One region of the Rhodococcus sacchari genome, then DNA from elsewhere that is predicted to be linked to it. Evidence: riboswitches for the same ligand, from Rfam matches in the RefSeq annotation. Region 1 holds a riboswitch; each other region holds the start of a gene.
The links. A riboswitch is a leader RNA that binds a small molecule or an ion and turns the genes downstream of it on or off. The one in region 1 is predicted to bind S-adenosylmethionine.

Region 1 (9,599 bases):
CGGCAGGGCTTCGGGCCGGGACCAGACGGTGTTGAAGGCGTCCATCCCGGCGCGGGCGACGACGGCGTCGACGAACTTCTTGCCGTGCACGTACTGGGCCATCTTCGCGTCCATGCCGAGGACCAGCCGGATCAACCGGTGGATCGGTCCGGTGCTGCGCTGACGCCGACTGTCGAACGCACGCCGGATCCGCGCGACCGAGGGCACCACGGCCGGTCCGACGCCGTCCATGACGTGGTCGGCGTGCCCCTCCAGCAGGGTGCCGAGGGCGAGGATCCGGTCGAAGGATTCGCGTTGCGGCCCGCTCTGCAGGGCCCGCACCACCCCGAGCACGCCGCGCTGCGACATCGGCTTGCCGTCGGGATCGCGGAGGTCGCGGACGGCGGACACCAACCGCGCCGCCATCTCGCCGACCGGTTCGTCGACGGCGGTCGCCAGCTCCGCGGCGGCCTCGCGCATCAGATCGGCCATCCAGGGGGCCTGCGCGAACTGCACCCGGTGGGTCACCTCGTGCAGGCACACCCACAGCCGGAAATCGGAGGTCGGTACCCGCAGGGCCCGTTCGACGGCGACGACGTTGGGCGCGACGAGCAGCAGCGTCCGGGAGAACGGATCGTACTGGCCGAGCACCGCGGAGGACAGATAGGCGAGCATCGCCCCGGCCTGCGCGCCGGCGGGTTTGCCCACCCAGGGGCGTCCGCCGCCGGGGCCGGAGGTGGGCGACGCGGTGAGGTCGGCCATCGACGCCGCGGCAGCCCGCACCCAGCCGGGCCGGTCGACGACCAGCGCCGGTGGGGGTTCGGAGCCGTCACCGAGCCGCGTGTGCTCCCGCACGGGTCCTTCCGCGCGGGCGGCGGCGGCGAACAGTTCGTCCCGGACGGTGTCGCGCGTGTACCGCGACATCGCCGGTTCGGAGCGGGTGAGGCGCACGCCGACCCCGGCCGCGAACGACCAGTCGATCGCGTCTCCGAGGCCCCGCTCCTTGTCGGTCATCGGCATCCGCACTCTCGGAGGACCGACGCGACGGTGTCGAGGGCGGGCCGCGCATCGCCGGCGGGGCTGCCGTTGGAGAGCAGTGAGAAGGTCAGCACCCGCCCGTCGACGTCGACGACGTATCCGGCCAGGCCGTTGACGCCCTCGAGGCTGCCGGTCTTGGCGCGCACCCATCCCGCACCGGCGCGGGTGGTGGACCCGTAGCGGCCGGCGAGGGTGCCGGTCGCCCCGGCGACGGGCAGATCGTCGAGCATGGGTCGCAACTCCGTCCTGTTCGGTCCGGCCGCTTCCGCGAGCACACGATCGAGCGTGCGGGCCGGGATGCGGTTGTCGGCGGACAGGCCGCTGGTGTCGTTCAGCTTCACTCCGTCGACGTCGATCCCCGCTTGCTGCAGCGTACCGAGCACGCCCTCGACGGCACCGGCGAACGACGCCTCCTTGCCCGCCGCGAGCGCGACCTCCCGGCCGATGGTCTCGGCGAGCACGTTGTCGGACCGGCGCATCATCTGCCCGAGCCGCTGGCCGAGCGGCGCGGACTGCACCGAGGCCATCGGAGCGGCACCCTCGGGAGCGGAACCGAAGGCCACCTTGGCGGGGTCGGCGCCGAGCGCGACGGCCAGCGCACGTCCCGCGTCGAGCGCCGGGGTGGCGCTGCGGGGCGACTCGTCGACGAGGGGCTGCGAGCGGCCGCCGTCGAGCATGATCGCCTCGAGCGGAGCGATGTAGCCCGCGCCGACGTCCTGGGGCAGCCAGCCGGGCGCCATTGGATCACCGCGGTACAGGCTCGCGTCGACGAGCACGGTGTCGACGGCGGTGCCGCCGCGGCGGATCTGCTCGGCGAGGTCGGCGATGCGCGGCCCACCCTCGTAGAAGCTCTCCTCCCCCGGCGGCTGCGCGGACAGGGTGGGATCCCCGCCGGCGACCAGGACGATCTCGCCCGGCTTCGAACCGGTGACGACCTTCGTGGTGACGCGGTGGTCCGAGGGCAGCACGAGCAGCGCGGCCGCGGCGGTGAGGACCTTGGTGGTGGACGCCGGGATCAGCGGGCGGGCGGCGTCGCGTTCCCACAGCACGGTGCCGGTGGCGGCGTCGGTGACGGACCCGGTGAAGTCGCCGAGGACCGGGTTGTCCGCGGCGACGCCGAGGGACGCGGCGAGCGCGCCGGGGTCCGGTGCCGGAGCGTCGGGCGGGACGGGGGCGACCTGCGGGGTGGCGACGACCGGGGCGGGCGCGGGCACCACCGACTCGGTCTCGGAGGTGCGCACGTCGTGGATCGCGAACGCCCCGCCGACGACGAGGGCGAGGATGCCGGCCCCCCAGATCCCGAACAGGATCCGGACGTTCCGCCGCCGCTTGGTGACCAACGCACCCTGCTTCTTGTTCTTGCCCTGCCCCGCCAACACGCCTCCGCCACAATCCTGCACACTCGTCGACCGGCCACCCGTGATGCCCGCTGCCGACCGCACACCGGTGTGACGCACTCGGGGCCCGGTACCTGCGTCCTCCAGACTAGCGCCGCGACCGTTATCCTCTCTGCGGACCATCACCGCAGATACGGATGTCGTATCGGCAGGTAAAAACCGACGAAGTGAGGCAACGCGTGGAGTTCGAGGTCACCATCGAGATCCCCAAGGGGCAGCGGAACAAGTACGAGGTCGATCACGAGACCGGACGCGTCAAGCTCGATCGTTACCTGTACACCTCGTTCGGCTACCCGGCGGACTACGGTTACATCGAGAACACGCTCGGTGAGGACGGCGATCCGCTGGACTGCATGGTCCTGCTGCCCGAGTCGGTCTTCCCCGGTGTGATCGTCGAGGCCCGCCCGGTCGGCATGTTCAAGATGGTCGACGAGGCCGGCGGCGACGACAAGATCCTGGCCGTTCCGGCCGGCGATCCGCGCTGGGACCACGTCCAGGACATCAGCGACGTCTCGCAGTTCGAGCTCGACGCCATCAAGCACTTCTTCGTGCACTACAAGGATCTCGAGCCGGGCAAGCACGTCGAGGCCGCCGACTGGGTCGGCCGCGCCGAGGCCGAGGCCGAGGTCACCGCGTCGATCGAGCGCCTGAAGGCCGACGGCGGGCACTGACACCTGCAGCGACGGTTCCCCCGGACGATCACATCGTCCGGGGGAACCGTCGTATACGGGGGAATTACGGGGCTACTCGCCCTTGAACTGCGGCGGGCGCTTCTCGAAGACGGCGGTGATCGCCTCGGTGAGATCCTCCGAGGGCAGGAACGCCGCGTTCCACGCCGCGACGTAGCGGAGGCTGTCGTCGATGCGCGCCGACCGGCTGTGGTCGAGGACGTCCTTGATGCCCTGCACCACCAGCGGCGGGTTGGCGGCGATCTCCGCGGCGGTCGCGTGGGCGGCGGCGAGCACTGCGTCGGCGTCGGCGAAGACCTCGTTGACCAGGCCGATCTTCTCGGCGCGGGCGGCGTCGATGTCCTTGCCGGTGAGCGCGAGTTCGCGGACGTGGCCGTCGCCGACGATGAGCGGCAGCCGCGCGAGGGTGCCGACGTCGGCGACCATGCCGACCTTGACCTCACGGACGCTGAACTTGGCGTCGGCGCTGGCGTAGCGGATGTCGGCGGCGGTGATCAGGTCGACGCCACCGCCGATGCACCAGCCCTGGACGGCGGCGACGACCGGCTTGCGGCAGTCGGCGACAGCGGTGATGGCGGCCTGCATGGACTTGATCAGCTTGTGGAAGTCGGTGCGCGGCTTCGCCAGCGCCTTTCCTCCGACGACGGCGCTGAGGCTGCCGCCCATCGCGACGAGGTCGAGACCGAAGCTGAAGTTCTTCCCGGATCCGGCGAGCACGATCGCACGGACCTCGGAGTCGGCGTCGAGTTCCCCGAAGAGGACGGGCAGTTCCGCCCAGAAGTCGGGGCCCATCGCGTTGCCCTTGCCGGGGCCGATGAGCGTGACCTGTGCGACGTGGTCCCTGCGCTCGACGGTGAACGCTTTCCAAGGCGAGTGATCGGACATTACCGAAGAGTAACTTGCGGATCGCCGGAGCGCATCGGCACCGTCCGTTCCGGGATCGCGGAAGCCCGCCCATCGCGCGGCGTTTTTCCTACTCTTGATCCATGACCAGGTCGCTGCATCCGAACGCCCACCGCGTGTCGGACACACTCATCGCACGTGGTCATCACGGGCTGATCGTGCAACAACCCGACACCGTGCACACCGCCGAGCAGGCGGCCGCCGCGGTGGGGGTCGAGGTGGGTGCGATCGTGAAGTCGCTCGTCTTCCTCCTCGACGACGACCCCATCCTGCTGCTCGTCTCCGGCGCGCACCGCGTCGCGGTGGAGACCACCGGCGAGCGACTCGGCGGCGTCCTCGTCCCCGCCTCCCCCGGTCTGGTCACGGAGGTGACCGCGCAGCCGCTCGGCGGGGTCGCTCCGCTGGGGCACCCGACGAACCTGCCCACCTACATCGACCGTGCCCTGCAGGCGCATCCGGAACTGTGGGCCTCCGGTGGGAGCCCGAACACCCTGTTCCGCACCGTCTACTCCGAACTGCGGCGCATCACCGCCGCCGTCGACATCGACGTGGACTGAAATCGCAGACCTGCCGGTACCGTTCGCCTGTCCGTACGGGTACACTCGCCCACGTGACCGTACGAGTGTGGAGCCGCAGGCACGTCGACCTGTGCCGCACCCGCTCGTGCCTGTGTGCGTTCTGAGATCCACACCGTCCCCGTTCTTCTCCCGGCATCGCCGCGCGTGCGCGACCGATCCGGCGCCGTTCTCCTCACCTTCCGATCAGCGGAGTTCTCGTCATGACCATCTCCCCTGTCGCACCCCCGGTCACCGGTGGGTCGACCGATTCACCCGAACTCGTTCTCATCGTGCATGTCTCGGACACCGATGCCGGATCGGCCGGTGATCTCGCGGCTCTGGCCGACGCACTCCGCGAGACCGCCCTCGACATGCTGCCGGGCGCGCGGACCCGCACCCTCCTGAGCGCGGGACCCGCATCGCTGGTGATCGACCTGCCGGCCCGCGGTCTCGTCCTCGACGGAACACGAGTCGAGTTGAGCCACACGGAATTCGAGATCCTGTCCTATCTGGTCCGACAGCCCCGGGTGGTGGTGACCCGCGCGTCGCTGCGACCACTGGGCACCGGCTACTCCGGGAACGACCCTCTCGACGCCGACCGCGGCAACCGCAGCGTCGACGTCCACGTCTCCCGGATCCGTTCCAAGTTGGGGCGTTTCGGCAACATCATCACCACGGTGCGCGGCTCGGGTTACCGCTACGATCCCGATCCGCGGGTGTTCGTCGTGGAGGCACTGGACCGCCGCACGGCCTGACGACACGACGAAGGCGGGGAAGGAGCCGGAACTCCTTTCCCGCCTTCGTATTGTGGAACGTGTTGCGGCAGAGGGCCGTCAGGACGCACGCACGGCGGGGTGGGCACCCTCGCCGAACCGGCGCAGGACCTCGACGACCGTCGGCGACACCTCGATCAGCCCCCGCGACTCGAGCCAGGGCAGCGTGCCGTCGACGAGATGTTCGACGGTGAACGAGGCGTCCAGCGGGACCAGCGTGACACCGTCGGCGACCCGCACGGCGTGGATGTCGGCGATCAGCCCGGCCAGGCCGTGCGGCGTGCCGACATAGGACAGGGTGCCCGCTCCCCCGCGGCGCACTGCGTCGGGGCGACGGCGGGCGGTACGCGCGTCGGAGGCCAGCACGACCTCGAGATCGACGAGGACGGTCACCGAATCGGGATCGCGGCCCTCCGCCGCGGCCTCGGCCCGGACGCGGTCGCGGAGCTTGCCCGCCTCACGCAGATCCGAGGCGCGGACACGCACGACGTTCGGGGACGCCGAGGTGAGATCCAGCGGCGGATCCCCCGCGCGGCCGAGGGTGAGGTCGGCCCAGTAGTCGGGACCGGCGGGGCCGGCGAGTTCGACGGCCACACGCAGCGGGCGGTCGACCGGAAGGCTTGCGGTGGAAGAGTTCAGGGTGCGGGTGTCGGACATGGGTACCTCTCGGGCATCGTCCGCGGAATCGCTCGACGGGAGCGACCGCGGTGTGTGGGAAGACCGTGCGGGGAAGGACGTCAGTCCGGACAGCTACCCGAGGCGGTACGGCAGAGGTCGACATGGCGACGGCACCACCGTGCCGCTGCGCTCGTCCTCGCTCCGTACATGGCGATTACCCTACTCAGCAGGTGGGGAATTGTCGACCGCTACACGCAGGGCGACGCACCCTCGTCGTTCTGCGCCAGGCCCGGCCGGGTCTCCGGCGAGGGGCTCCACCCGCCGTCGGTCTTCGCGTGCACCCAGGACGGGCCGTTCTCGACGAGCGACCGCAGCGCCGAGAGCAGACGCGCGACGTCGTCGGAGGAGCTGCCCAGTCCCAGCGACGCACGCACGGCGCCACCGGGGCGGCCGACCCGCGCGAGGAGCGGGTGGGCGCAGAAACGGCCGTCGCGCACGCCGATGCCGTGCTCGGCGGACAGGTACGACGCGACCTGGCCGGGCTCGTAGCCCTCGACGGTGAAGGTGACGATGCCGACGCTGTCGGTCGAGTCGTTCCACAGACGCAGCAGTTCGATGCCGTCGATGTCGCGCAGTCCGTCGACGAGCTGCGTGCACAGCGCCTCCTCGTGGCGCGCGGCCGCCTCGGCGTCGAAACCGGCGAGCGCGTCGCACGCGGCGGCGATGGCCGCAACACCGAGCACGTTGGGGCTGCCGGCCTCGTGACGCGCAGGGGCGCAGGCCCATTCGACGCAGTCGAGGCTGACCTCGCGCACGGCGCCACCACCGGCGAGGTAGGGCTCGGCGGTGTCGAGCCAATCGCGGCGACCGACGAGCACACCCGCACCGAACGGCGCGTACAGCTTGTGGCCGGAGAAGGCGAGGTAGTCCACGCCGAGAGCGGTCAGGTCGACGCGGCGGTGCGGCACGAGCTGCGCACCGTCGACGAGGATCCGCGCGCCGTGGGCGTGGGCGAGCTCGGCGAGTTCGCCGATGGGCAGCACCTCACCGGTGACGTTGGAGGCGCCGGTGATCGCGAGCAGGGCAGCGGGGGCACGCTCGAGCTCGACGGACAGACGCCAGATGGTCTCGGTGACGGTATCGGCGGCCTCGACGACGCGAGAGTTCTTCCACGGCAACAGGTTCGCGTGATGCTCGATGTCCAGGACGACGACGTCGCCGGGCACGGCGGTCGCGAGCAGATTCAGCGAGTCGGTGGTGTTGCGGGTGAACACGACGACCTGGTCGTCGGCGGCGTTCACGAAGCGCGACACCGACGTCCGCGACTCCTCGTAGGCGGAGGTGCTGATCCGCGAGGCGTAGCCGGCGCCGCGGTGCACACTGGCGTAGAAGGGCAGCAGCTCGGCGATGCGGTCGGTGACGGCGGCGAGAGCTGGGGCGCTCGCGGCGTAGTCGAAGTTCGCGTAGGTGCAGGAACCGCCCTGGACGAGCGGAACCTGCAGGTCGCAGCCCGAAACGGTGGCGAACGGAGCGACGCAGGTGGCGGTGATGGTGGCAGCAGTCATGACAAATCCCTCGGTGTATCAGGGACCCGCCGGTGAACGCCCACGACAATGGAGACTTGTCGCCGGCGGAGTCCGCGCTTGCCGTGTCCGGTCTTGGAATCACGGCCAGGTCGTCACCCGGAGCACCCCACCGCGGTTGGAGGGTTGCCGACCAGCTAGCCGGGGCTTGACGCTGGTTCTCATGACCTGCCGAAGAGGATGGCAGCCCGACCCGGACGTGTCAACCCCACCCGAATCGCCCGCGCGCCGGAATGTTCACCCGCAGTACATCCGGACGTGAGATAACCACTGGAATCCACCGAGCAGAAGGATCCGCGGACTTGTCAGCCCTCCCTCCCGCCGTCCCCGACCGGTTCCCCGTCCCCGGTGAGTTCCTCCGCGGCTCGCACGCGCCCACTCCGAGAACCCTCGTCGACCTGCTGCGGAGCACCGCCGAGGCCCATCCCGGCGCCCCCGCCGTCGACGACGGCAGCACGGTCCTCGACTACGCCGAACTGGTCGAGAAGGTGGTGGCCGGGGCCTACGCCCTGAACGACGCCGGCGTTGGTGCCGGGGACCGGGTGGGGGTGCGGATGACCTCCGGCCGCGCCGAGCTGTATGTGACGATTCTCTCCGTTCTGGCCGCGGGCGCCGCCTACGTGCCGGTGGACGCCGACGACCCCGAGGAACGCGCCGAACTGGTGTTCTCCGAGGCCCGGGTCGCCGCGATCGTCACCGACGACGGCATCGGACCGGGGACCGCGCCCCGCTCGGGCGCCCCCGAGATGCGCGGGCCGCGGCTCGACGACGACGCGTGGATCATCTTCACCTCGGGGTCGACGGGCACCCCGAAGGGCGTGGCCGTCACCCACCGCAACGCCGCGGCCTTCGTCGACGCCGAGGCACGCCTGTTCTGCCGGGACGCTCCCCTCGGTCCCGGCGACCGGGTGCTCGCCGGACTGTCCGTCGCCTTCGACGCCTCCTGCGAGGAGATGTGGCTCGCGTGGCGGCACGGTGCGTGCCTGGTTCCGGCTCCGCGCGCGCTGGTGCGGTCCGGTGCGGATCTGGGGCCGTGGCTGGTCTCCCGCGACATCAACGTCGTCTCGACCGTGCCGACGCTCGCCGCGATGTGGCCTACGGAGGCGCTCGAACCGGTGCGGTTGCTCATCTTCGGCGGCGAGGCCTGCCCACCCGATCTCGTCGCGCGTCTCGCCGTGCCGGGACGCGAGGTGTGGAACACCTACGGCCCCACCGAGACGACCGTGGTGGCGTGCGCGTCACTCATGGACGGCACCGGTCCGGTGCGCATCGGTCTTCCGCTCGACGGCTGGGATCTGGCGGTCGTGGACGCCGACGGGAACCCGGTCGCGGAGGGGCAGGTCGGCGAACTCGTCATCGGCGGCGTGGGTCTCGCGCGCTATCTCGACCCGGCGAAGGACGCCGAGAAGTACGCCCCAATGCCCACGCTCGGATGGGAACGTGCCTACCGCAGCGGCGATCTCGTGACCCTCGACCGCCGGGGACTGCTGTTCCAGGGACGTGCCGACGACCAGGTCAAGATCGGTGGCCGCCGGATCGAACTCGGCGAGATCGACAACGCCCTGCAGAACCTGCCCGGTGTGGCGGGAGGAGCCTGCGCGGTACGGAGAACGGCGGCGGGGCATTCGATCCTCGTGGGCTACATCGCGTCCGCCGATCCGGACTTCGACGTCGCGTCCGCGCACGACCTGCTGTCGGAGCAGCTCCCGGCCGCGCTCGTCCCCCGGCTCGCACTCGTCGACGAGTTGCCCACCCGCACCTCCGGCAAGGTCGACCGCAACGCCCTGCCGTGGCCGTTGCCCGGCGCCGACGCGGAGTCGGTGGAGGCGCTCGGGCTCGATCCCACCGCCGAGTGGATCGCCGGCCTGTGGACCGACCTGCTCGGATGCCGCATCGAAGGGGCCGACGACGACTTCTTCGAGCTCGGCGGCGGCTCCCTCGCGGCAGCACAGCTGGTGACGGCGCTGCGCACCCGGTTCCCGGAGATGACGGTCGCCGAGCTGTACGACCATCCCCGGCTGGGATCCCTCGCCACCTACCTCGACGAACTCGCCCCCACGGA
Region 2 (9,599 bases), 1.3 Mb from region 1:
GGTACCGCAAGCGTCACTCACTGGCGGAGTTGCGACAGCCACGGCTGAAACCCGGAATGGCACAGCGACGCTCACTCACACTGTCGTTGTCAATGCAAATCAGGCTTCGTCCACGCTGAGGTTGTACATAGACGGCGTCGGCTGGTACCTCGATATGATCGTTGTGCATGCCGCATGCGGTATGGGAGTGCCGCTTCCTTCTCTGGAGGGTTTCGGGGCCACTTCCGCAATGGCGCCGATGATGTTGCGGGCCCAAGAGCTTCCCGTGTGCACTCCTGAGATCGAGGCACTGCGTCCGGAGGACGAGTTCTTGGTCGAGGAGAACGATGAGGCCGGGACAACCACGGATGTTGTTCCCACCGAGCCCGTCGACCCCGAACTCGTCGACTCCGAAGATGTTTCGGACGAGCTGGAAGTGGTCGAGGACATCACAGAGGAGACGGTCGAGCCGACCTCCTGCGAGCCCACGACCACTACGGCACCGCTCGCGGCCAAGCGCACGCTGCTCTCCCCGCTCGACCTCCTGATCACCGACGGTGTGATCGGCGAAGCCGCACCGCAGCCGCCGCTCGAGCTCGAGGAAGAGGCCGGCGACACCGAGATCGTCGCCGACGACGAGGACGCCGCGAGCGACAAGTCCGCGACCGTCACCACCACGACCGGAACCACCGCTCCGGAGGAGACGGAGGCGAAGGACGGCGACAAGGCCGACGGCGACTCCGAAGAAACCTCGGAGAGCGCAGAACCGACGACCACGACGCCCGGCACCACGACCTCGGGAACCACGACGTCGACGACGAAGGCTCCGAGCGGCCCCACCACGCCGAGCCGCGTGAAGACCGAGGTGCCGTTCACCATGGTCGCCACCGACGGCAGCACACTCGGCACCGCCGAGATCGTGGACATCGTCCGGGGAACCGACTGCGTCTCGGTGAAGCTGGACGTCACGACGGCCGACGAGCCCGGCACGACCAGCCTCGGCGGTCTGCGCACCAAGGACTTCCGTGAGGTCCTGTCGGATGGCTCCACCGTCCCAGTCGAGACGACCAGTGTCGCCTGCACCGACGGAACCCCGCTGCCGACGACGTTCTCGGCGGGCAAGGAGTACTCGGGCTGGGTAACGTTCGCTCTCACGAACGGCAGCAACTCGGTGATGCTCCGGCCGGAAGGCACTGCGGGCTGGATCTTCACGCTGCCGCCGGTGCCCGTGCCGACAGTGACGGTGCCGACGGTCACCGCACCGAGCACGACCACCGGTGAGAGCACACCGACCGTCGAGACCGAGACCACCACGTCGGCCCCGGAAACCACCGAGGGTGCCGAGACCACCACATCCGACGACGACACCCTCGACGGATAACGAGCCGACCAGGAGACACAAGCCGTGCGCGTAGCGAGATCTGCGTGGAAGGGAATGCGCCTGTTGGCGATGCTCGGCACCCTCGGGATGGTCGCCTCCTGTGGGTACGGTTCCCACCTGAATCCCCCTGCCTCGCAGGGGGGTATCCAGGCGAACTTCAGCTCGGACCAGACGGCGTCGGGTCCGTGGGGCGAGTTCGCCACCCAGGGCCAGGCGGGGCAGTTCGACTTCTCGGTCGACCCGCTGGCTCTGGTGCCTGGTGAGCCCGTCTACGCGCCCGTCGCGCTCCGCGCGGTCTCCGGTGTCACCACGCCGGTCTCGGTGAACCTGCGGCCGGCGCTGACCACCCAGGGTTCCATCGCGGATCTGCTGCGCTACTCGGTCTCGGAAGTTCCCGCGGCGTCGTGCAACGAGTCGGGTTTCGGTACCGCGACCATCGTGAACGACCAGCCCATCTCGCAGCGCGGCGGCGACTTCACACTGCAGCCGGACACGATCCGCACGCTGTGTTTCCGGGTGGAGCTCCCGGACGGCACGAAGCCGCACGAGGCGGCATCACGAACCGACACCGTGGCGCTCTGGGAGTTCCGCGCGGAGGGTGACGACCCGCCGGCCCCGCCGAATCCGGGGGGCGAGAACTGCCATCGGGCTTCCTGGTCGTCGAGCTTGGGTAGCTGGCGGTACTTCCACTGCTGGTTCTTCCAGTGGAAGATCGGCGACTGGTCGGTGGGCACCCGCTGAGTCAGGACGTCATCAGGCGGAACAGCCCGATGAGGCCCACGACGACGATCACCGCGCGGAGCATGACCGGCGACAGTCGCCGTCCGTAGTGGGAGCCGAGGAATCCGCCGACCAGCGATCCGGCTGCGATGAGCACGACGACGGTCCAGTCGATGCGGTCGAACGCCACGAAGATGTACATCAGGGCCGCCACGATGTTGACGAGCAGCGACAGCAGGTTCTTCGCGGCGTTCTGCTTCTGGATGTGATCGGTCAGCAGCACCCCGAACACACCCATGAGGAGGATGCCCTGAGCGGCGGTGAAGTAGCCGCCGTAGACACCGACGGCGAAGGTGCCCAGGAGCAGTAACCCCATGCGCACCGGCCCGAGCGGCCTGTCGGCGTCGTGCCCCACCCGGCGCAGTACCCAGGCCTGGATCTTCGGCTGCAGCACGACGAGCGTCAGCGCGAGGATCAGCAGCACCGGCACGACGGACTCGAACACCGTCTCCGGCAGGTGCAGCAGCAGCCACGATCCGAGCAGCGCGCCGGACACCGACGCGGGGATCTGCCACCGCAGCCGGTGCCATTGCCCCCGGAGCTCCCGCCGGTAACCCCATGTGCCCGACACGCCGCCCGCGACGAGACCGATCGCGTTGGACATCGTCGCGGTCACCGGCGGCACCCCGAACGCGATGAGCGTGGGGAAAGTGATGAGGGTGCCGGAGCCGACGAGCGAGTTGATGGCACCGGCGCCGAGACCGGCGAGGGCGACGAGGAACAGTTCGAGCGGGGTCACCGAGGGGAGTCTACGGTCCGTCGAGACCGGCGTTGTTGCCGATGTACGGCCGTCTCGGCGTGAACTTCGCCGGTCTCGATTCGGTCGAGCCTGTGGATGACACCGAAGTTGTCCACACTCGCCGAAACGGGGGTTCCGGAAGGCCGATCCGCGGGTCACGCTCCTGCCCATGAACCTCGACGAACCGTTCCGGGGCACCGACGCCCGCGCCGCCGGACTGGTGACACGACACGGCCTCACCCACCACTTCCGGAAGCTGCACCGGAACGTCTACATCGCACCGGGCGTCGAGCCGGCCGCCCTGCTCCGGGCGAAGGCGGCGTGGCTGTGGGCCGGGTCGACCGGTGTACTCGCCGGTGTCTCCGCAGCCGCCGTGCACGGCACCCGATGGCTCGACCCCACTCTTCCGGCGGAGATCGTCAGGCCGGGCAAGCTGCGGTCGTGTCCGGGCATCGTCGTCCGCAACATCCCCGGCATCGAGACCTGCGCCGTCGACGGCATGACGGTGACGACACCCGCGCGGACGGGCTTCGACCTGGCCCGGAGCCACGACGTCGACAGGTCCGTCGAGATGGTCGACGCGCTGTGCAACGCCACCGGCCTGAAGATCCCCGAGATCGAGGCCGTCGCCGCACGGCACAAGGGAGCTCGGCATCTCCTCCGCATGCGCACCGTTCTGGAACTCGCGGACGGTGGGGCTGCATCACCTCCGGAAACCCACACGCGTCTCCTCCTGGTTCGAGCGGGCTTGCCCAGGCCCGAGACCCAGATCGAGATCTTCGACGACGCCGGGTTCGTGGCCCGCGCCGACATGGGCTGGAAGGAATGGAGGAGGCTGGTCGAGTACGACGGTGTGCAGCACTGGACCGACCCCGCGCAGCGCACCCTCGACATCGACCGCTACGCGCGGCTGCCCGAGCTGGGGTGGACCGTCATCCGCGTCGGCGCCGACCTGCTGTACCGGCGACCGCACGTTCTCGTCGAGCGTGTGCGGCGTGCCCTGCGCGCGGCGGGTGCCTCCGTGTGAGGTCGAGACCGGCGAAGATACCGGGAACCGGTCGGAAAACCGCAACCGACGACGGTCTCGTCCATCCCTTTCGCCCCGATTCGCGCCAGCATGAGAGAAAGGGTGGGATCGCCCCGCCGCACTGCGTAGCTTGATCCGCGACCATCCAGAGCGGCCGAGAGACCTGGCTCGACGACGCCGCAGCAACCCCCCGTGCGCGGGTGCGGGTGCTACCGCCGGGACCGATGGAGGCAGGACATGACTCGCAGCACCGAGCGCGCTTCGTGGCGCCGCCGGCACATCGACCTGCGACGCGGCGCGTCCTGCCGGTGTCGCTGACGCGCCACCTCCGAACGACCCCTGCTGCTCTCGTGTGCCCGCCCCGCTCGCGGGGGACGGGCCGGGCGCACGCGTCCCCTCGCATTCCCGAAAGGTTCCCACGATGTCTGCTGTCCGCAGGACGTCGCGATGAGCGCGCCGACCGACATCCGCGTCGACGACGCGACGATCGACCCTCGTGACGACGACAACCTCGTCGTCGCCCGCACCTGGCATCCCTGGCGCTGGGTGATCAGCATCGCGGTACTCGTCGTCGCCGCCCAGTTCGTCCACGGCCTGATCACCAATCCCGGCTGGGACTGGGCGACCTTCGCGCAGTACTTCACCGCCTCCTCGGTGCTGTCCGCACTGTGGATGACGATCAAGCTCACCCTGTGGGGCACGGTACTGGGCTTCGCGCTCGGTGTGCTGCTGGCGATCGGGCGTTTGTCGAACAACCCGGTGCTGCAGGTCATCTCGTGGACCTACATCTGGGCGTTCCGATCCATCCCGCTCATCGTCCAGCTGCTGTTCTGGTTCAACATCGCGTACCTGTACCAGACGCTCAGCATCGGAATCCCGTTCGGGCCGGCCTTCTTCGAGTTCGGTGTCTCCGGCGTGATCTCCGGGTTCACCGCCGCCGTGATCGGTCTGGCCCTGCACCAGGCGGCCTACTCCGCCGAGATCATCCGCGCCGGCATCATCTCCGTCGACCACGGCCAGATCGAAGCGGCCAACGCCCTCGGCATCCCGCGACGCCGCCAGTTCGTGAAGATCGTGCTGCCGCAGGCGATGCGCGCGATCCTCCCGAACGCCGCCAACGAGGTGATCAGCCTGTTCAAGGGCACCTCCATCGTCTCCACGATGGCGATCGCCGAACTGTTCTATCAGGTCCAGGTCATCTTCGGTCGCACCGGTCGGGTGGTGCCCATGCTCATGGTCGCGACCGTCTGGTACATCGTCCTGACCACGCTGCTCTCGATCGGGCAGTACTACGTCGAGCGGTACTACGCCCGCGGTGCGGCCCGCGAACTGCCTCCCACCCCCTGGCAGCGGGTCGTCGCCCGGTACCGCGAGATCCGCGACGGCGGCATCGGCGCACCCCGGGGAGCGACCCGATGACCGCCACCCGGGACGACGTCGACCACGTCGTCGACGTGCGCGGTGTCCACAAGTCCTTCGGTGCCAACGAGGTCCTCAAAGGCATCGACCTGCAGTTGCGCAGGGGCACCGTGACGGTGATCCTCGGCCCGTCCGGATCCGGGAAGTCCACCCTGCTGCGCACCCTCAACCACCTCGAGAAGGTGGACCGGGGCACCGTGCGCATCGACGGTGAACTGATCGGTTACAAGCGGCGCGGCGACAAACTCCACGAGTTGCGGGCCCGCGACATCCTCCGGCAGCGCTCCCGGATCGGGTTCGTGTTCCAGAACTTCAACCTCTTCCCGCACCTGACGGTGCTGGAGAACGTCGTCGAGGCACCCGTCTCGGCGCAGGGACGCGACCGCGCCGAGGTCGAGACGGAGGCCCGCGCGCTGCTCGAGCGGGTGGGCGTCGGCGACAAGCTCCACGACTACCCGAAGCAACTGTCCGGCGGGCAGCAACAGCGCGTGGCCATCGCCCGTGCGCTGGCACTGCGACCGGCGGTGATCCTCTTCGACGAACCCACCTCGGCGCTCGACCCGGAACTCGTCGGTGAGGTGCTCGACGTCATCCGTGACCTGTCCCTCGACGGCGCGACCCTCGTGATCGTCACCCACGAGATCGGTTTCGCCCGCGAGGTCGCCGACACCGTCGTGTTCATGGACGGCGGCGTCATCGTCGAACAGGGCCCACCCCGGGACGTCCTCGACCACCCGAAACACGAACGCACCGCGGCATTCCTGTCCCGCGTTCTCTGACATCCCTTTCCCCCTACGCATTCGAGAAGGTACCGATGTTCGCTTCCACCCGCCGGGCACGCGTGTTCGCCTCGGCCCTGGCCGCTTTCGCTCTCCTGGGCACCACGGCCTGCAGCTCCGGACCCACCGCCGAGGCCGACGCGGCCACCGACGCCGGCTACAACCTCACCGCGGACCAGAACCGCATCACCACCGAACCGGTCGAGGAAATCGCCGCCAAGGTACCCCAGGACATCCGCGACCGCGGCACCCTCGTCGTCACCGGGTCGGCCGGTACCGTCCCACCGCTGCGCTTCTACGCCGACGACGACGCGACGATCATCGGTTCGGAAACCGACTTCGCCCATCTCATCGGCAACGTCCTCGACCTCGACGTCGAACTCACCGCCGCGGACTGGGCGCAGAACTTCGTGCGCATCGACTCCGGTGAGGCCGACCTGTTCATCTCCAACGTCACCGTCACCGAGGAACGCAAGGAGAAGTACGACTTCGCCACCTACCGCCTCGACAGTCTCGCCGTGGAGGTGAAGAAGGACAGTGGCATCACCTTCGAAGGCCCGGAGGACATCGCCGGACTGAAGGTCGGTGTCGGCTCCGGCACCAACCAGGAGGCGCTGCTCGTCGAGTGGAACGAGCAGAACATCGCCGCCGGCCTCGCACCCGCCGAGATCCTCTACTACCAGAACGCCGTCGACTACTACCTCGCCCTCGGCTCCGGCCGCATCGACGCGTACGTCGGGCCGAACCCGACCTCGGCCTTCCACGCCCTGCAATCCGGCGAGACCGAGGTCGCCGGCACCTTCTCCGGCGCCGGACTCGACCTGCAGGGGGAGATCGCGGTGCTGACGAAGAAGGACAACGGCCTGATCGAGGCGATCAACGAGGCCATCAACCACATCATCGAGAACGGCACCTACGCACAGGTTCTCGAACGGTGGGGCATCACCAGCGAAGCCATCGAGGTCTCGCGGATCAACCCGCCCGGCCTGCCCAAGACCTCCTAGTCGGAAAAACTCGGGGATACATCATGTCTCGCGTCAACGGACCGGTCGACGTCGTGATCGTCGGCGGCGGTGTCATGGGATCGGCGGCCGCCTGGCGACTGGCGGCACGCGGCCGCCGGGTGACCCTGCTCGAACAGTTCGAGCGCGGCCACCACCGGGGAGCCTCGCACGGCAGCTCCCGCATCTACCGGCAGGCCTACGACGGGCAGTTCCACACGGCCCTCGCGGCCCGCGCGCTGCCGCTGTGGCGGCAGCTCGAGGAGACCACCGGCACCCGGTTGCTCGACCTCACCGGCGCGGTCGACCACGGCCTGCCCGACGCCGTGCACGCCAAGGCGAGGTCGCTGACCGAACTCGGCATCGACCACACCCTCCTCACCCCCGACCAAGCGGAACAGCGCTGGCCGGGAATCCGATTCGACACCACCGTGCTGTTCCACCCCGACGCGGGACGGCTGCACGCCGACCGGGCCGTCGCCGCACTCCAGCAGGCGGCGGCCGATGCCGGAGCCGAGGTCCGACACACCAGCGGCGTGCGGCTGATCCGCGAGACCACCGGCGGGGTCGAGGTCGTCCTCGACGACACCGTGATCTACGCACGGCACGTCGTCGTCGCGGCCGGGGCATGGACCCGCACCCTGCTCGACGCCGCGGACCTCACCGCCCGTCCCGTGCTGCCGCCGCTGCGCACCACGCAGGAGCAACCCGCGCACTTCGTGCCGGTCTCGGACGCCGACTGGCCCAGCTTCGTCCACCACCGCGGCGCGCAGCTCACGGGGGAGGGGATCTACGGGCTCGGTTCCATCGACGGCATCAAGATCGGGGAGCACGGCACCGGGCCGCAGGTCGATCCCGACACCCGCAGTTTCGTCGCCGACCCCGGCGGTGTGGAGCGGCTCGTCGAGTACGCGCGGACGTGGCTTCCGGGAGTGGATGCCGACAGTGCCAGAGTGGACACCTGCCTCTACACGACGACCCCGGACTCGAACTTCGTCGTCGACCGCACCGGAACCGTGACCGTCGCGGCCGGATTCTCCGGGCACGGCTTCAAATTCGGCCCCGCCATCGGTGAACTCGTCGCCGACCTCGCGGACGGCATCGCCACCGCTCCCGAACCGTTCCGGTTCGGCAGCCGCCAGCAGGTGGGGGTCTCGTGAGCGGTACCCGCCGGCTCGAGGTGCGCGCGGTGCGGCAGGACGACCCGCTCGCCGCGCCGCTGCTCGAGGAACTCGCCGTCGAGTACAGCACCCGCTACGAGCGGCCCTTCGAGGAACAGTACGAAAGTCTCACCACCTACCCGGAGGACCGGTTCGCGCCGCCCGACGGTGCGCTCCTCGTCCTCGTCGAGGACGGCACCCCCGTCGCGGGTGGCGCCTTCCAGCGTTACGACGCGGACACCGCCGAGCTGAAACGGATCTGGACGTCGCGGCACCACCGTCGCCGTGGTCTCGGCCGCATCGTCCTCGAAGAACTCGAAGCCGAAGCGGCGCAGCGGGGTTACACCCGCATCTACCTCACCACCGGATGGCGGCAGCCCGAAGCGGTCGCCCTGTACCTCGCGGCCGGCTACACCGCACTGTTCGACCCCCGGAAGCCGGCCGAGGAGATCGGCCCGCATCCCTTCGAGAAGCACCTCGTCCGAAAGGCGGCCTCCGCGTGAAGTTCCTGCTGCTGAGCCTGATCATCCACCAACCCGATCCCGTCACCGGCGAGCTGGTCTCCCCGGCCGAACGGCTGCGCGAGGTCGTCGATACCGCGGTGTTCGCCGAACAGCTCGGCTTCGAAGGCTTCGCGGTGGGGGAGCGACACGAGAAGCCGTTCCTGGCGTCGGCGCCACCGGTGGTGCTGAGCAACATCGCAGCCCGCACCAGCACCCTCGAACTGTGGACGGGCGTCACGACGTTGAGCCTGCTCGACCCGGTGCGGGCGTTCGAGGACTACTCGACCCTCGACAACCTGTCCGGCGGCCGCCTGCAGTTGATGATCGGCAAGGGCAACGGCACCGCCCAGGCCGAGCTGTTCCACGTCACCACCGAGGATCAGTGGGACCGCAACCGCGAAGGCTACGGACTGTTCCGGGCTCTGTGGGAGAACGAGACGGTGACCTGGGAGGGCCGGTTCCGGCCGCCACTGTCCGACGCCGTCACCGTGCCGCGCCCGCTGCAGAAGCGCCCGACCATCTGGCACGGCAGCGCTACCAGCCGCGAATCCGTCGATCTGGCCGCGCAGTACGGCGACCCGATCTTCTCCGCCAACCTCACCAACCCCATCGAGCCGTACGCCGAGCTCATCGACCACTACCGGGAACGCTGGGTCGCCTACGGGCACGATCCCGCGGCGGCGCGGATCGGGGCCGGCACCGCCGGCCTCTACGTCGCGCCGACCTCGCAGGAGGCCGTCGAACGGTACCGGCCACTGTTCGAGCAACGGCTCGAATTCGCGAGGCAGAGTGGGCTACCCGTCGTCTTCGAGACGATCGAGGACTTCGTCG
Region 3 (9,599 bases), 1.7 Mb from region 1:
CGCGTCGAACTCACCACCGCCCAGGTCGAGGCGCTGGCGACGGCGGGTGCGTTCTCCGGTCTCGGCGCCGGCCGCCGTGAAGCGCTGTGGGCCGCCGGCCCCGCCGCCGCGCAACGCCCCGGACGGTTGCCGGGCGTCGGCACGGCCGTCCCGGCCCCGCCGCTGCCCGGGATGAGCGCGCTCGAACTGGCCGCGGCCGACGTCTGGGCCACCGGCATCTCCCCGGACAGCTACCCGACGCAGTTCCTGCGCCGCCGGCTCGACGAACTCGGCGTGATCCCCGCGGCGGAACTGCTCCGCGTCCCGGACGGGACCCGGATCCTCGTCGGCGGCGCGGTGACCCACCGGCAGCGACCCGCCACCGCGGGCGGGGTCACTTTCCTCAACCTCGAGGACGAGACCGGCATGGTGAACGTGGTGTGCTCGGTGGGGCTGTGGGCGCGCTACCGCGCCGTCGCGCACACCGCCTCGGCGCTGCTCGTGCGGGGCCGGTTGCAGAACGCAGAAGGTGTCGTCACCCTCCTCGCCGACCATCTCGAGCATCTGGATCTGCGAATGCCGAGTAGATCCCGCGACTTTCGCTAGCATCACCGCATGAGACGCCTGCTCGTCGTACTGCTCGCCCTGATCGCGCTCGTCGCCGCGGGATGTGACGACAACGGCGGGGACGGCTCGTCCGCTTCCTCTCCCGGCGTCTCCGACGGGGCCCTGCGGGAATCCGCGCCCACCGAGGACACCGACCGCAAGGAGATCGTCACCGGCATCCTCGCGCTCACCGCCTCCGATCCGGTGGCCGCGGGCCGGGAGGTCGTGGACATCGTCCGGGAGGCGGACGGCCGCGTCGACTCCCTCACCGAACGACCCGAGGTGAGCAGCGTGCTCGTCGTGCGGGTGCCCGCCGATCGGCTGGACGACGTCGTCGCCCGGATCGGCGCCCTCGGCCGCGTCACGAGCCTGAGCACCAGCCGCGACGACGTGACCATGGAGTACACCGACATCGAGGCACGGGTCGGGGCGTTGCGCGCCTCGGTCGACAGGCTGCGGGCACTGCTCGAATCCTCCACCGACGTCCAGGCCCTGATCGCCGCGGAGACCGCGCTCGCCGAACGCCAGGCCGAACTCGACAGCCTCGAAGCGCGGAGACGCCAGCTGGCGGACCGGATCGATCTGTCCACCCTCACCGTGGACATCACCACCGACCGGATGCGCTCCGACGAGGACAGCTTCTGGGACGGGATGGTCTCGGGCTGGAACAGCCTGGTGGCGGCTCTGGGGGCGGCGATCGTAGGGATCGGTGCCGCGATACCGTGGGTGGCGTTCCTGATCGTGTGTGCGGGCGTCGTCTACCTGATCGTCCGGCTGATCACACGGCGGGGACGCTCGTCCGGCACCGCCGGGACACGTCCGTCCGGCAGCGCCGGCACATCAGAGACCGAGAGGACCGACAACGATGCGTGAGGTCGACCTGGCCGCACTCGAGACCGGACTCGCCGAGGGCGCGACCGTCATCGACGTCCGCGAACGCGACGAATACGTCCAGGCGCGGGTGCCCGGCGTCACGAACATCCCGCTCAGCGAGTTCGTCGCGCGGGTCGAGGAGATCCCGACCGAGGGAACCGTCTACGTGATCTGCGCGGTGGGTGGCCGCAGCCTGCAGGCCGCGCAGTACCTCGCCGCGCGTGGCGTCGACGCCGTGTCGGTCGCCGGTGGCACCGACCTCTGGGCCCGCACCGGCCGGCCGGTGGAGAGCGGCGCCTAGATCGCGCCGGGGAATCCGTGCTGCCGCCACGCCTCGTAGCAGGCGACGGCGGCGGCATTGGACAGGTTCAGCGACCGCCGGCCGGGCAGCATCGGGATACGGACCTGCATGGTGACGTGAGGGTCGGCGAGCACCTCGGGCGACAACCCGGTCGGTTCCGGACCGAACAACAGCACGTCTCCGGGCTGGTACTCGACGGTGGCGTAGCTCGTGGTGCCGTGGGCGGTGAACGCGAATACCCGCTCCGGCTGCAGCGCCGCCCACGCGGCCTCGAGATCACGGTGCACGGTCACCGACGCGAGATCGTGGTAGTCCAGGCCCGCGCGGCGCAGCTTCGGTTCGGACAGGTCGAATCCGAGCGGTTCCACCAGGTGCAGTTCCGCTCCCGTCGCGGCGACCATCCGTATGGCGTTGCCGGTATTGGGCGGAATGCAGGGCTCGTGGAACATCACTCTGAACACTCGCTCCAGCTTGCCAGAGCCGTGCACGTGTCCGGCGTCGCACACCTCGTTCGGGGCCTGAACAGCGCTCGTCGAAACCGACGTTGTTCTCGAAGAACACTCCGGTTGCCGCAATCTTCGCCGGTCTCGATCACCGAGCCGGCGGAACAGGAGCATTCCGACAGCAGCGAAAGGTATCTCCCAGACGATGCCCTACGGCACCGCCACGGATCCCTCACCGACGATCGACGTCCGGATCGACGCGGACGTCCATCCCCTCGACGATCCGATCCGCCTGTCGCTGCTCGGTGCCCCCGTGCCCTTCGCGCGGTGGTGCGGCCGGATCGGCGGATACCACCCGCAGGTGGCGGGGCACATCGGGCATCCGGCCGAGATGGACGACCCGAGATGGACGACGCGGACTGGGCCGCCCTCGCTGCGCTCGTCGGCCCGGGCACCGAGACGGTGGTGCGCGGACCGGGTCTCGTCCCGCCCGCGGGCTGGGAGGTGCTCGGCTCGATCGGTCTCGTCCAGCTGGACGGCACCGGGCTGGCCGTCGAATCCGACCCGGACCTCGAGGTCCTCGGTGCCGGCGACGTCCCGGAGATCCTCGACCTCGTCGCCCGCACCCGGCCCGGCCCGTACCTGCCGCGGACGATCGAGATGGGCACCCATCTCGGCATCCGCGTCGGCGGGCGTCTCGTCGCGATGGCGGGGGAGCGGCTGCACCCGCCGGGCTGGACGGAGATCAGCGCCGTGTGCACCGACCCCGCGTTCCGCGGGCGCGGCTACGGTACGCGGCTCGTGAAGGCCGTCGGCGCGGTGATCCGCGACCGCGGCGAGGTCCCCTTCCTGCACGCCGCCGCGACGAACACGACGGCGATCCGTCTCTACGAGAGTCTCGGGTTCACCCTGCGCACACGATCGGTGCTGACCCGGGTACGCACTCCCGACACCCGCCGGAGCTCAGGAACCACAGGTCACGGCGCGGCGGGATAGGTCACCACCCCGTCCTCGTCCACGTGCGGGGCGGCGCCCCACTGCCCCAGCCGGTGTTCGCGCGGCGCGGCGCCGTTCATCAGGTGCACGACCCGCCAGCCCCGCGCCGTCAGGGTGTTCGCGATCAGGAGACGGTGGCAGCGCCACGGCATCGGCTCCCCGCACAGGATCGCCACGTGCTGCTCCGTGGCCAGGTCGGTGAGCCGTGCCAGGGCCTCCTCGAACTCCGGGGTGAGGGTGTAGTCGGCGTAGTTCCTGAAACTCGCGTTCCGCCAGCCCGCGTTGAGGGCGGGGGCGACATCCTTCTGCTTCGGCCGCCGGCCCCCGAGCCCGGGCGCGTGCAGGTAGCCGATACCGGCCCGGTCGAGCCAGGCGGGCATCTCGTCGGCGTCGAACTGCGGGCTGCGGCGCGAGCCGGGCAGCTTGCGCACGTCGACGACCAGTCCGATGTCCGCGGACGAGAGGGTGTCGAGGACCAGGCCCTCCGGGCACGTCCAGTGACCGATCGTCCACAGTTCGCGGGGAGCCGCAGCCATGACCCCATCGTTCCGGATTCGGATACCGCGCGTCGCGGACCGCGCGGTACCTGAAAGAATGAGGGTCGTGACTGCGACGATCCTGGACGGCAAAGCAACCCGCGACGAACTCTTCGAGGACCTGAAGGTCCGAGTGGCAGCGCTGAAGGAGAAGGGCGTCACGCCCGGCCTCGGCACGATTCTCGTGGGTGACGACCCGGGATCCGCGGCCTACGTGCGCGGGAAGCACAACGACTGCGCGAAGGTCGGCATCACCTCGATCCGCAAGGACCTGCCGGCCGACATCACGCAGGAACAGCTCTTCGAGGCCATCGACGAACTCAACGCCGATCCCGCCTGCACCGGCTACATCGTCCAGCTCCCGCTGCCGAAGCATCTCGACGAGAACGCCGCCCTCGAGCGCATGGATCCGGGCAAGGACGCCGACGGTCTGCACCCGGTCAACCTGGGCCGCCTCGTCCTCGGCAAGGAGGCGCCGCTGCCGTGCACCCCGCGCGGCATCATCCACCTGCTGCGTCGTTACGACGTGGAGATCGCCGGTGCGCACGTCGTGGTGATCGGCCGCGGTGTCACCGTGGGCCGCCCGATCGGCCTGCTGCTCACGCGCCGCACCGAGAACGCCACCGTCACCCTCTGTCACACCGGCACCCGCGACCTCGCCGCCGAGGTGCGCCGGGCGGACATCGTCGTGGCGGCCGCCGGTGTGCCCGGCCTCGTCACCGCCGACATGGTCAAGCCGGGTGCGGCGGTGCTGGACGTGGGTGTTTCGCGCACCGAGGAGGGCCTGCGCGGCGACGTCGCCGACGACGTGCGCGAGGTCGCCGGTTTCATCTCCCCGAATCCGGGTGGTGTCGGCCCGCTGACCCGTGCCTTCCTGCTGGCCAACGTCGTGGAGCGGGCCGAGCAGCTCGCCGCCGGACGCTAGGCCACCGACACGCAACCGGGGGACAGGATGGCTCGGAGCCTGCGATTCACGCGGCTGAACCTGCCGCTGCTCGTGGTCACCGTGGTGATCGCGGCAGCGGTGCTCCTGGTGATCGTGGACCGCTGGCGACGCGGCGCCTTCGTCTTCGGCGGCGCCACCATCCTGGCGGGCGTGCTGCGCTGGGTGCTCGACGAGGACAGCGTCGGGCTCCTGGCGGTACGCAGCAAGACCTTCGACGTCGCGGCACTGCTCGTCGTCGGCGGGATGGTGGTGGCGCTCGCCGCCTCGATCGATCCGCTCGGAACCGGCTAGCCGCCGGGGCGGGTCACCGGTTCGGCGAGTCCTCGGCGAGCTGTGTCAGTTCGCCGAGGAGCTTGGCGACCTCGTCGGCCTCGGTGAGGAAGCCGTCGTGCCCGTCGCGGGAGACGAGCACCCGCAGATCCCCGGAGTTCGGGAGCAGGTCGGCGATCTCCTGCTGCAGCCGCAGCGGGTAGAGCCGGTCGGAATCCACACCGGCGACGATCGTCGGCACCGGGGTGGCCTTCAGGGCCGCTTCGACACCGCCGCGTCCGCGCCCGATGTCGTGCCGGTTCATCACGTCCGAGAGCACCACATAGGTGCCGGGATCGAACCGTGCGACGAGCTTGCGGGCCTGGTGCTCGAGATAGCTCTGCACCGCGTAGCGGCCGCCGGCCCACGGGTCCTCCCCGTCCTGGGCCTGGTTCCCGAAGCGGGCGTCGAGTTCGAACTCGGTGCGGTAGGTGAGGTGCGCGATGCGGCGGGCGATGGCCAGTCCCGCCTCGGGGATCCGGCCGGTGCCGTAGTAGTCGCCACCCTGCCAGTCGGGGTCGGCCTTGATCGCCATCATCTGTGTGGTCTGCGTGCCGATCTGGTCGGCCGTCGCGCGGGCGCCGGTCGCGAGGACCAGCGAGGCCCGGACGCGTTCGGGCTGCCCGACGATCCACTCGAGGGTGCGCATGCCGCCCATCGAGCCACCGGTCACGGCGGCGAGGATTTCGATGCCCAGGGCGTCGAGCAGGGCGACCTCGGCCTGCACCTGGTCGCGCACGGTGATGAGCGGGAAGCGTGAGCCCCAGGCGCGGCCGTCGGGTGCGATGCTGCCCGGGCCGGTGGTGCCGCGGCAGCCGCCGAGGACGTTGGTGGAGACGACGCACCAGCGGTCGGTGTCGAGGGGCGCGCCGGGGCCGACCATGCCCGACCACCAGCCCGGTGACGGATGGTCCGGTCCGGCGGGACCGGTGACATGGGAGTCGCCGGTGAGGGCGTGCTCGACGAGCACGACGTTGTCACGGGCGGGGGAGAGCTCACCCCATCGCTGGACCGCGATGGTGACGTTCGGGAGGGTGCCGCCGTTCTCGAGGGGGAGATCCCCGATGTCGATCCGTTCGAGGCGTCCGTCCGCCGGGGGCAGCTCCACGCGTCGCCGTTCGGTGCGCGCCGTCAAGACGTCACCGCCTCGGTGTTCGACGTGATGCCGGCTCGGTGGTGAGGGGCGTTCATCGGATCCTTCCGGCGGGGTTGGGAGGGCTGGGGCGGTGGTACGCGGGGTGACAGAACCCTGCGCGACAGGACCCTGCGCGACAGCTCGTCGTCATCGTTCCTCCCAACTACAGGCTTGCCGACGATGTTTCCGTCGGCCGTGTCCTCACCCGGAGCACCCCACCCTGTTCGGAGGGTTGCCGGCCAGCGAGCCGGGGCTTGGCGCTGGCACTCATGACTATCCCGGCAGTTTAGCGATCGTGCAGCAAGAGGTCTCGGGCGCCCTCGAAAGGCTGTGTGACCAGCAAGAAAGTTACTGGTCGGTAAGGAGATGCGACGGGACGGCGCGCTTTGCGCCTGCCGCGAATAGCAGTACGCTTGTCATGTTTGGCCGCCGTCCAGGACGTGGAGACGGCCATGCTCGCTCGTACCGAGCCGACGGCGATCGCACCCACAAAGTGCGGTCGATTGGGGACCACAGAAACGTCCTAGGAGGACACGAAGCGCATATGTCCAAGATCAAGGTTGAGGGTAAGGTCGTCGAACTCGACGGCGACGAGATGACCCGCATCATCTGGCAGTTCATCAAAGACAAGCTGATCCACCCGTACCTGGATGTGGATCTCGAGTACTACGACCTCGGCATCGAGCATCGCGATGCGACCGACGACCAGGTCACCATCGACGCTGCGAACGCCATCAAGAAGCACGGCGTCGGCGTCAAGTGCGCCACCATCACTCCCGACGAGGCACGTGTCGAGGAGTTCGGCCTGAAGAAGATGTGGCGGTCGCCCAACGGCACCATCCGAAACATCCTCGGCGGCACCATCTTCCGCGCGCCCATCATTATCTCGAACGTTCCGCGCCTGGTCCCCGGCTGGACCAAGCCCGTCGTCGTCGGCCGTCACGCCTTCGGCGACCAGTACCGCGCCACCGACTTCAAGGTCGACCGGCCCGGCACCGTCACCATCACCTTCACGCCGGAGGACGGCAGCGAGCCGATTCAGCACGAGGTCTGCCAGATCCCCGAGGACGGCGGCGTCGTGATGGGCATGTACAACTACAAGAAGTCCATCCAGGACTTCGCGCGTGCCTCCTTCTCCTACGGTCTGCAGCGCAACTACCCGGTCTACCTCTCCACCAAGAACACGATCCTCAAGGCCTACGACGGCATGTTCAAGGACGAGTTCCAGCGGATCTACGAGGAAGAGTTCAAGGCCGAGTTCGAGGCCGCCGGCCTGACCTACGAGCACCGCCTCATCGACGACATGGTCGCCTCGTCCCTCAAGTGGGAGGGTGGCTACGTCTGGGCCTGCAAGAACTACGACGGCGACGTCCAGTCCGACACCGTCGCGCAGGGCTACGGCTCGCTGGGCCTGATGACCTCCGTGCTGATGACCCCGGACGGCCGGACCGTCGAGGCCGAGGCCGCTCACGGCACCGTGACCCGGCACTACCGTCAGCACCAGCAGGGCAAGCCGACGTCGACCAACCCGATCGCGTCGATCTTCGCCTGGACCCGCGGCCTCGAGCACCGCGGCAAGCTCGACAACACCCCCGAGGTGATCGAGTTCGCGCAGCAGCTCGAGGACGTCGTCATCAAGACCGTCGAGAGCGGCCAGATGACCAAGGACCTCGCACTGCTCGTCGGCCCGGAGCAGGGCTGGCTGACCACCGAGGAGTTCCTCGCAGCACTCGACGAGAACCTGCAGAAGGCTCGCGCCTGACCTTCGGCTTCTCCCACACGACACGGGACGTCCGCATCGGACGTCCCGTGTCGTGTCTGTACCGGATCCGCGACGTGCCACGCTACCGTTCGTGTCACAGTTCGTAGCAGCAGTCGGTGTCGAGGAGGAGGGCCGGTCGTGACCACCACAGCTTCCGGTCGCAGCGTGGCGCACGCCCGCCGGCGGTTCTGGCGCCGCGTCTGGACGCTCGTGTTCGGATCGGCACTCGCCTACGTGCCGGTGGCGCTCGCACCCCAGCTGCTCCACGCCGTCGTCCACCGCACCGACGAACTCGTCGGCGACCACACCACACCCGAGCGCAGCGGCGTGCTCACGACGCTGTCGATGGGGGAGGCCGCCTCCGTGCTCGGTGTGCTCGCGGCCCTGGTGATCGCACTCAACATCATCGCCTGGTCCATCGGCCCGGTCGTCGCCGAGGACGGCTCACCGCGCATCACCGAGGCGTTGCGCACCGAACATCTCGAACTGTGCGGGCCCGTCTTCGGGGTGGGCGCGACGATGACCTTCGTCGCCGCCCTGCTCGACGGGATGCCGCACTCGGTGGATCTGGCCGCGCTGCTGCTGTTCCCTGCGGTGTTCGTCATCGTGGTCCTCAGCCAGGACCTTTTCCTCGCCACCCGGCGCGGCGGCGGGGTCCGTCGCATGCTGCTCCGCGAGAATTCCCTGTTGCGCCGGCGCGAACTGCTCGTGACGGCGGCGCGGTTGCGGCCCCGCGACCCGCGGGCGGCCACGCGCCCCTTCCTGATGTGCACCCTGGAACTGGTGCTCCTGACCGCCGTCACCACCGCTGTCGCACTGTTGCCCGCCGTGGCGCTCGGCGACGGCACGGGTGGCGAACCGGTCCTCACCCTCGACGACATCGTCGGTGCCGCGATCGTGTCGGCGATCGTGGTGCTCATGGCCGTCGTGCTCGTGCCCTGGACGGTGCGGTGCTGGTTGCTCCACCGGTACGTCGGCGCGGTGCTGGCCGTCGCGGTGGGAGGCACCCTCTACCTCGTGGTCGCGGGTGGGATCGTCTGGGCCGTCCTCGACGGGGAGAGTTCGGTCGACGCGCTCGTGAGCGTGGTGCCGCTGCTCGTCTGGGTCTTCCTGCCGGTCGTGGTGCTGGCCGTCGGTACCCTCGGGATCCGGGGCCGGGGGCGGCTCCCCGGCGTCACCGCGGCGCTGCGGTCCGCGCTGCTGCGGGAACGTTTCACGTTGCGGTGGGCGGACACCGGTGACGGCCGCGGCGCACCCGAGTTGCGTCCCCTGCTCGCCCGGGCGCGCCGCGTCGCCTCCTACGCCGGGCGTTCCTGAGACCGGACGCCGAGACGCACCGAGGGGCGTTCCCGGTGGAGAACGCCCCTCGATCCTTCCGGTGAGACGGTGCTAGCCGAGCGGGTTCCGCTCCGTCGTCGCACGTTGCCGGTTCGCCTGCTGGGTGAGCAGGTGGCCGAACAGTCCCCCCGCGCGCAGCCACTCCCATTCCAGGGGAGTGTCGATGCGGCAGGTCGCCGTGTCCTTCCACAGGATCTCGCCGTTGCGGCGGACACGGACGGTGATCTCGGTGGTGGAGCCGAGCTCCGACAGGCCGAGCAGATCGATCTCCTCGCTGCCGTCGAAGCTTTCGGGAGCGGGACCCTCCCACTGGATCGGAAGTACGCCCATTGCAACCAGATTGGTGCGGTGGATGCGTTCGAAGCTCCGGGCGAG

Region 2: another riboswitch for S-adenosylmethionine. It lies ahead of OED52_RS16910 (amino acid ABC transporter permease); the one in region 1 lies ahead of OED52_RS01920 (aminotransferase class V-fold PLP-dependent enzyme).
Region 3: another riboswitch for S-adenosylmethionine. It lies ahead of metX (homoserine O-acetyltransferase MetX); the one in region 1 lies ahead of OED52_RS01920 (aminotransferase class V-fold PLP-dependent enzyme).

Annotation. Positions count from the first base shown of each region.
Region 1 is NZ_CP107551.1:419,563-429,161, reverse strand. Features, by position in the region: gene OED52_RS01955 (zinc-dependent metalloprotease) at 1-993, opposite strand, end outside; gene dacB (D-alanyl-D-alanine carboxypeptidase/D-alanyl-D-alanine endopeptidase) at 990-2,393, opposite strand; gene OED52_RS01945 (inorganic diphosphatase) at 2,594-3,085, shown strand; gene OED52_RS01940 (crotonase/enoyl-CoA hydratase family protein) at 3,158-3,988, opposite strand; gene OED52_RS01935 (YbaK/EbsC family protein) at 4,090-4,563, shown strand; gene OED52_RS01930 (winged helix-turn-helix domain-containing protein) at 4,785-5,318, shown strand; gene OED52_RS01925 (hypothetical protein) at 5,397-5,993, opposite strand; gene OED52_RS01920 (aminotransferase class V-fold PLP-dependent enzyme) at 6,203-7,519, opposite strand; SAM riboswitch class IV at 7,589-7,706, opposite strand; gene OED52_RS01915 (Pls/PosA family non-ribosomal peptide synthetase) at 7,771-9,599, shown strand, end outside.
Region 2 is NZ_CP107551.1:3,686,017-3,695,615, reverse strand. Features, by position in the region: gene OED52_RS16930 (hypothetical protein) at 1-1,360, shown strand, start outside; gene OED52_RS16925 (hypothetical protein) at 1,415-2,101, shown strand; gene OED52_RS16920 (sulfite exporter TauE/SafE family protein) at 2,103-2,879, opposite strand; gene OED52_RS16915 (hypothetical protein) at 3,049-3,906, shown strand; SAM riboswitch class I at 4,045-4,137, shown strand; gene OED52_RS16910 (amino acid ABC transporter permease) at 4,354-5,325, shown strand; gene OED52_RS16905 (amino acid ABC transporter ATP-binding protein) at 5,322-6,104, shown strand; gene OED52_RS16900 (ABC transporter substrate-binding protein) at 6,140-7,108, shown strand; gene OED52_RS16895 (FAD-dependent oxidoreductase) at 7,132-8,265, shown strand; gene OED52_RS16890 (GNAT family N-acetyltransferase) at 8,262-8,768, shown strand; gene OED52_RS16885 (LLM class flavin-dependent oxidoreductase) at 8,765-9,599, shown strand, end outside.
Region 3 is NZ_CP107551.1:3,204,761-3,214,359, reverse strand. Features, by position in the region: gene OED52_RS14835 (error-prone DNA polymerase) at 1-585, shown strand, start outside; gene OED52_RS14830 (DUF4349 domain-containing protein) at 595-1,458, shown strand; gene OED52_RS14825 (rhodanese-like domain-containing protein) at 1,451-1,759, shown strand; gene OED52_RS14820 (tRNA (cytidine(34)-2'-O)-methyltransferase) at 1,756-2,220, opposite strand; partial or broken gene OED52_RS14815 (GNAT family N-acetyltransferase) at 2,408-3,198, shown strand; gene OED52_RS14810 (DUF488 domain-containing protein) at 3,180-3,734, opposite strand; gene OED52_RS14805 (bifunctional methylenetetrahydrofolate dehydrogenase/methenyltetrahydrofolate cyclohydrolase) at 3,802-4,659, shown strand; gene OED52_RS14800 (DUF3017 domain-containing protein) at 4,687-4,971, shown strand; gene metX (homoserine O-acetyltransferase MetX) at 4,985-6,124, opposite strand; SAM riboswitch class IV at 6,287-6,399, opposite strand; gene OED52_RS14790 (NADP-dependent isocitrate dehydrogenase) at 6,669-7,886, shown strand; gene OED52_RS14785 (hypothetical protein) at 8,025-9,203, shown strand; gene acnA (aconitate hydratase) at 9,276-9,599, opposite strand, start outside.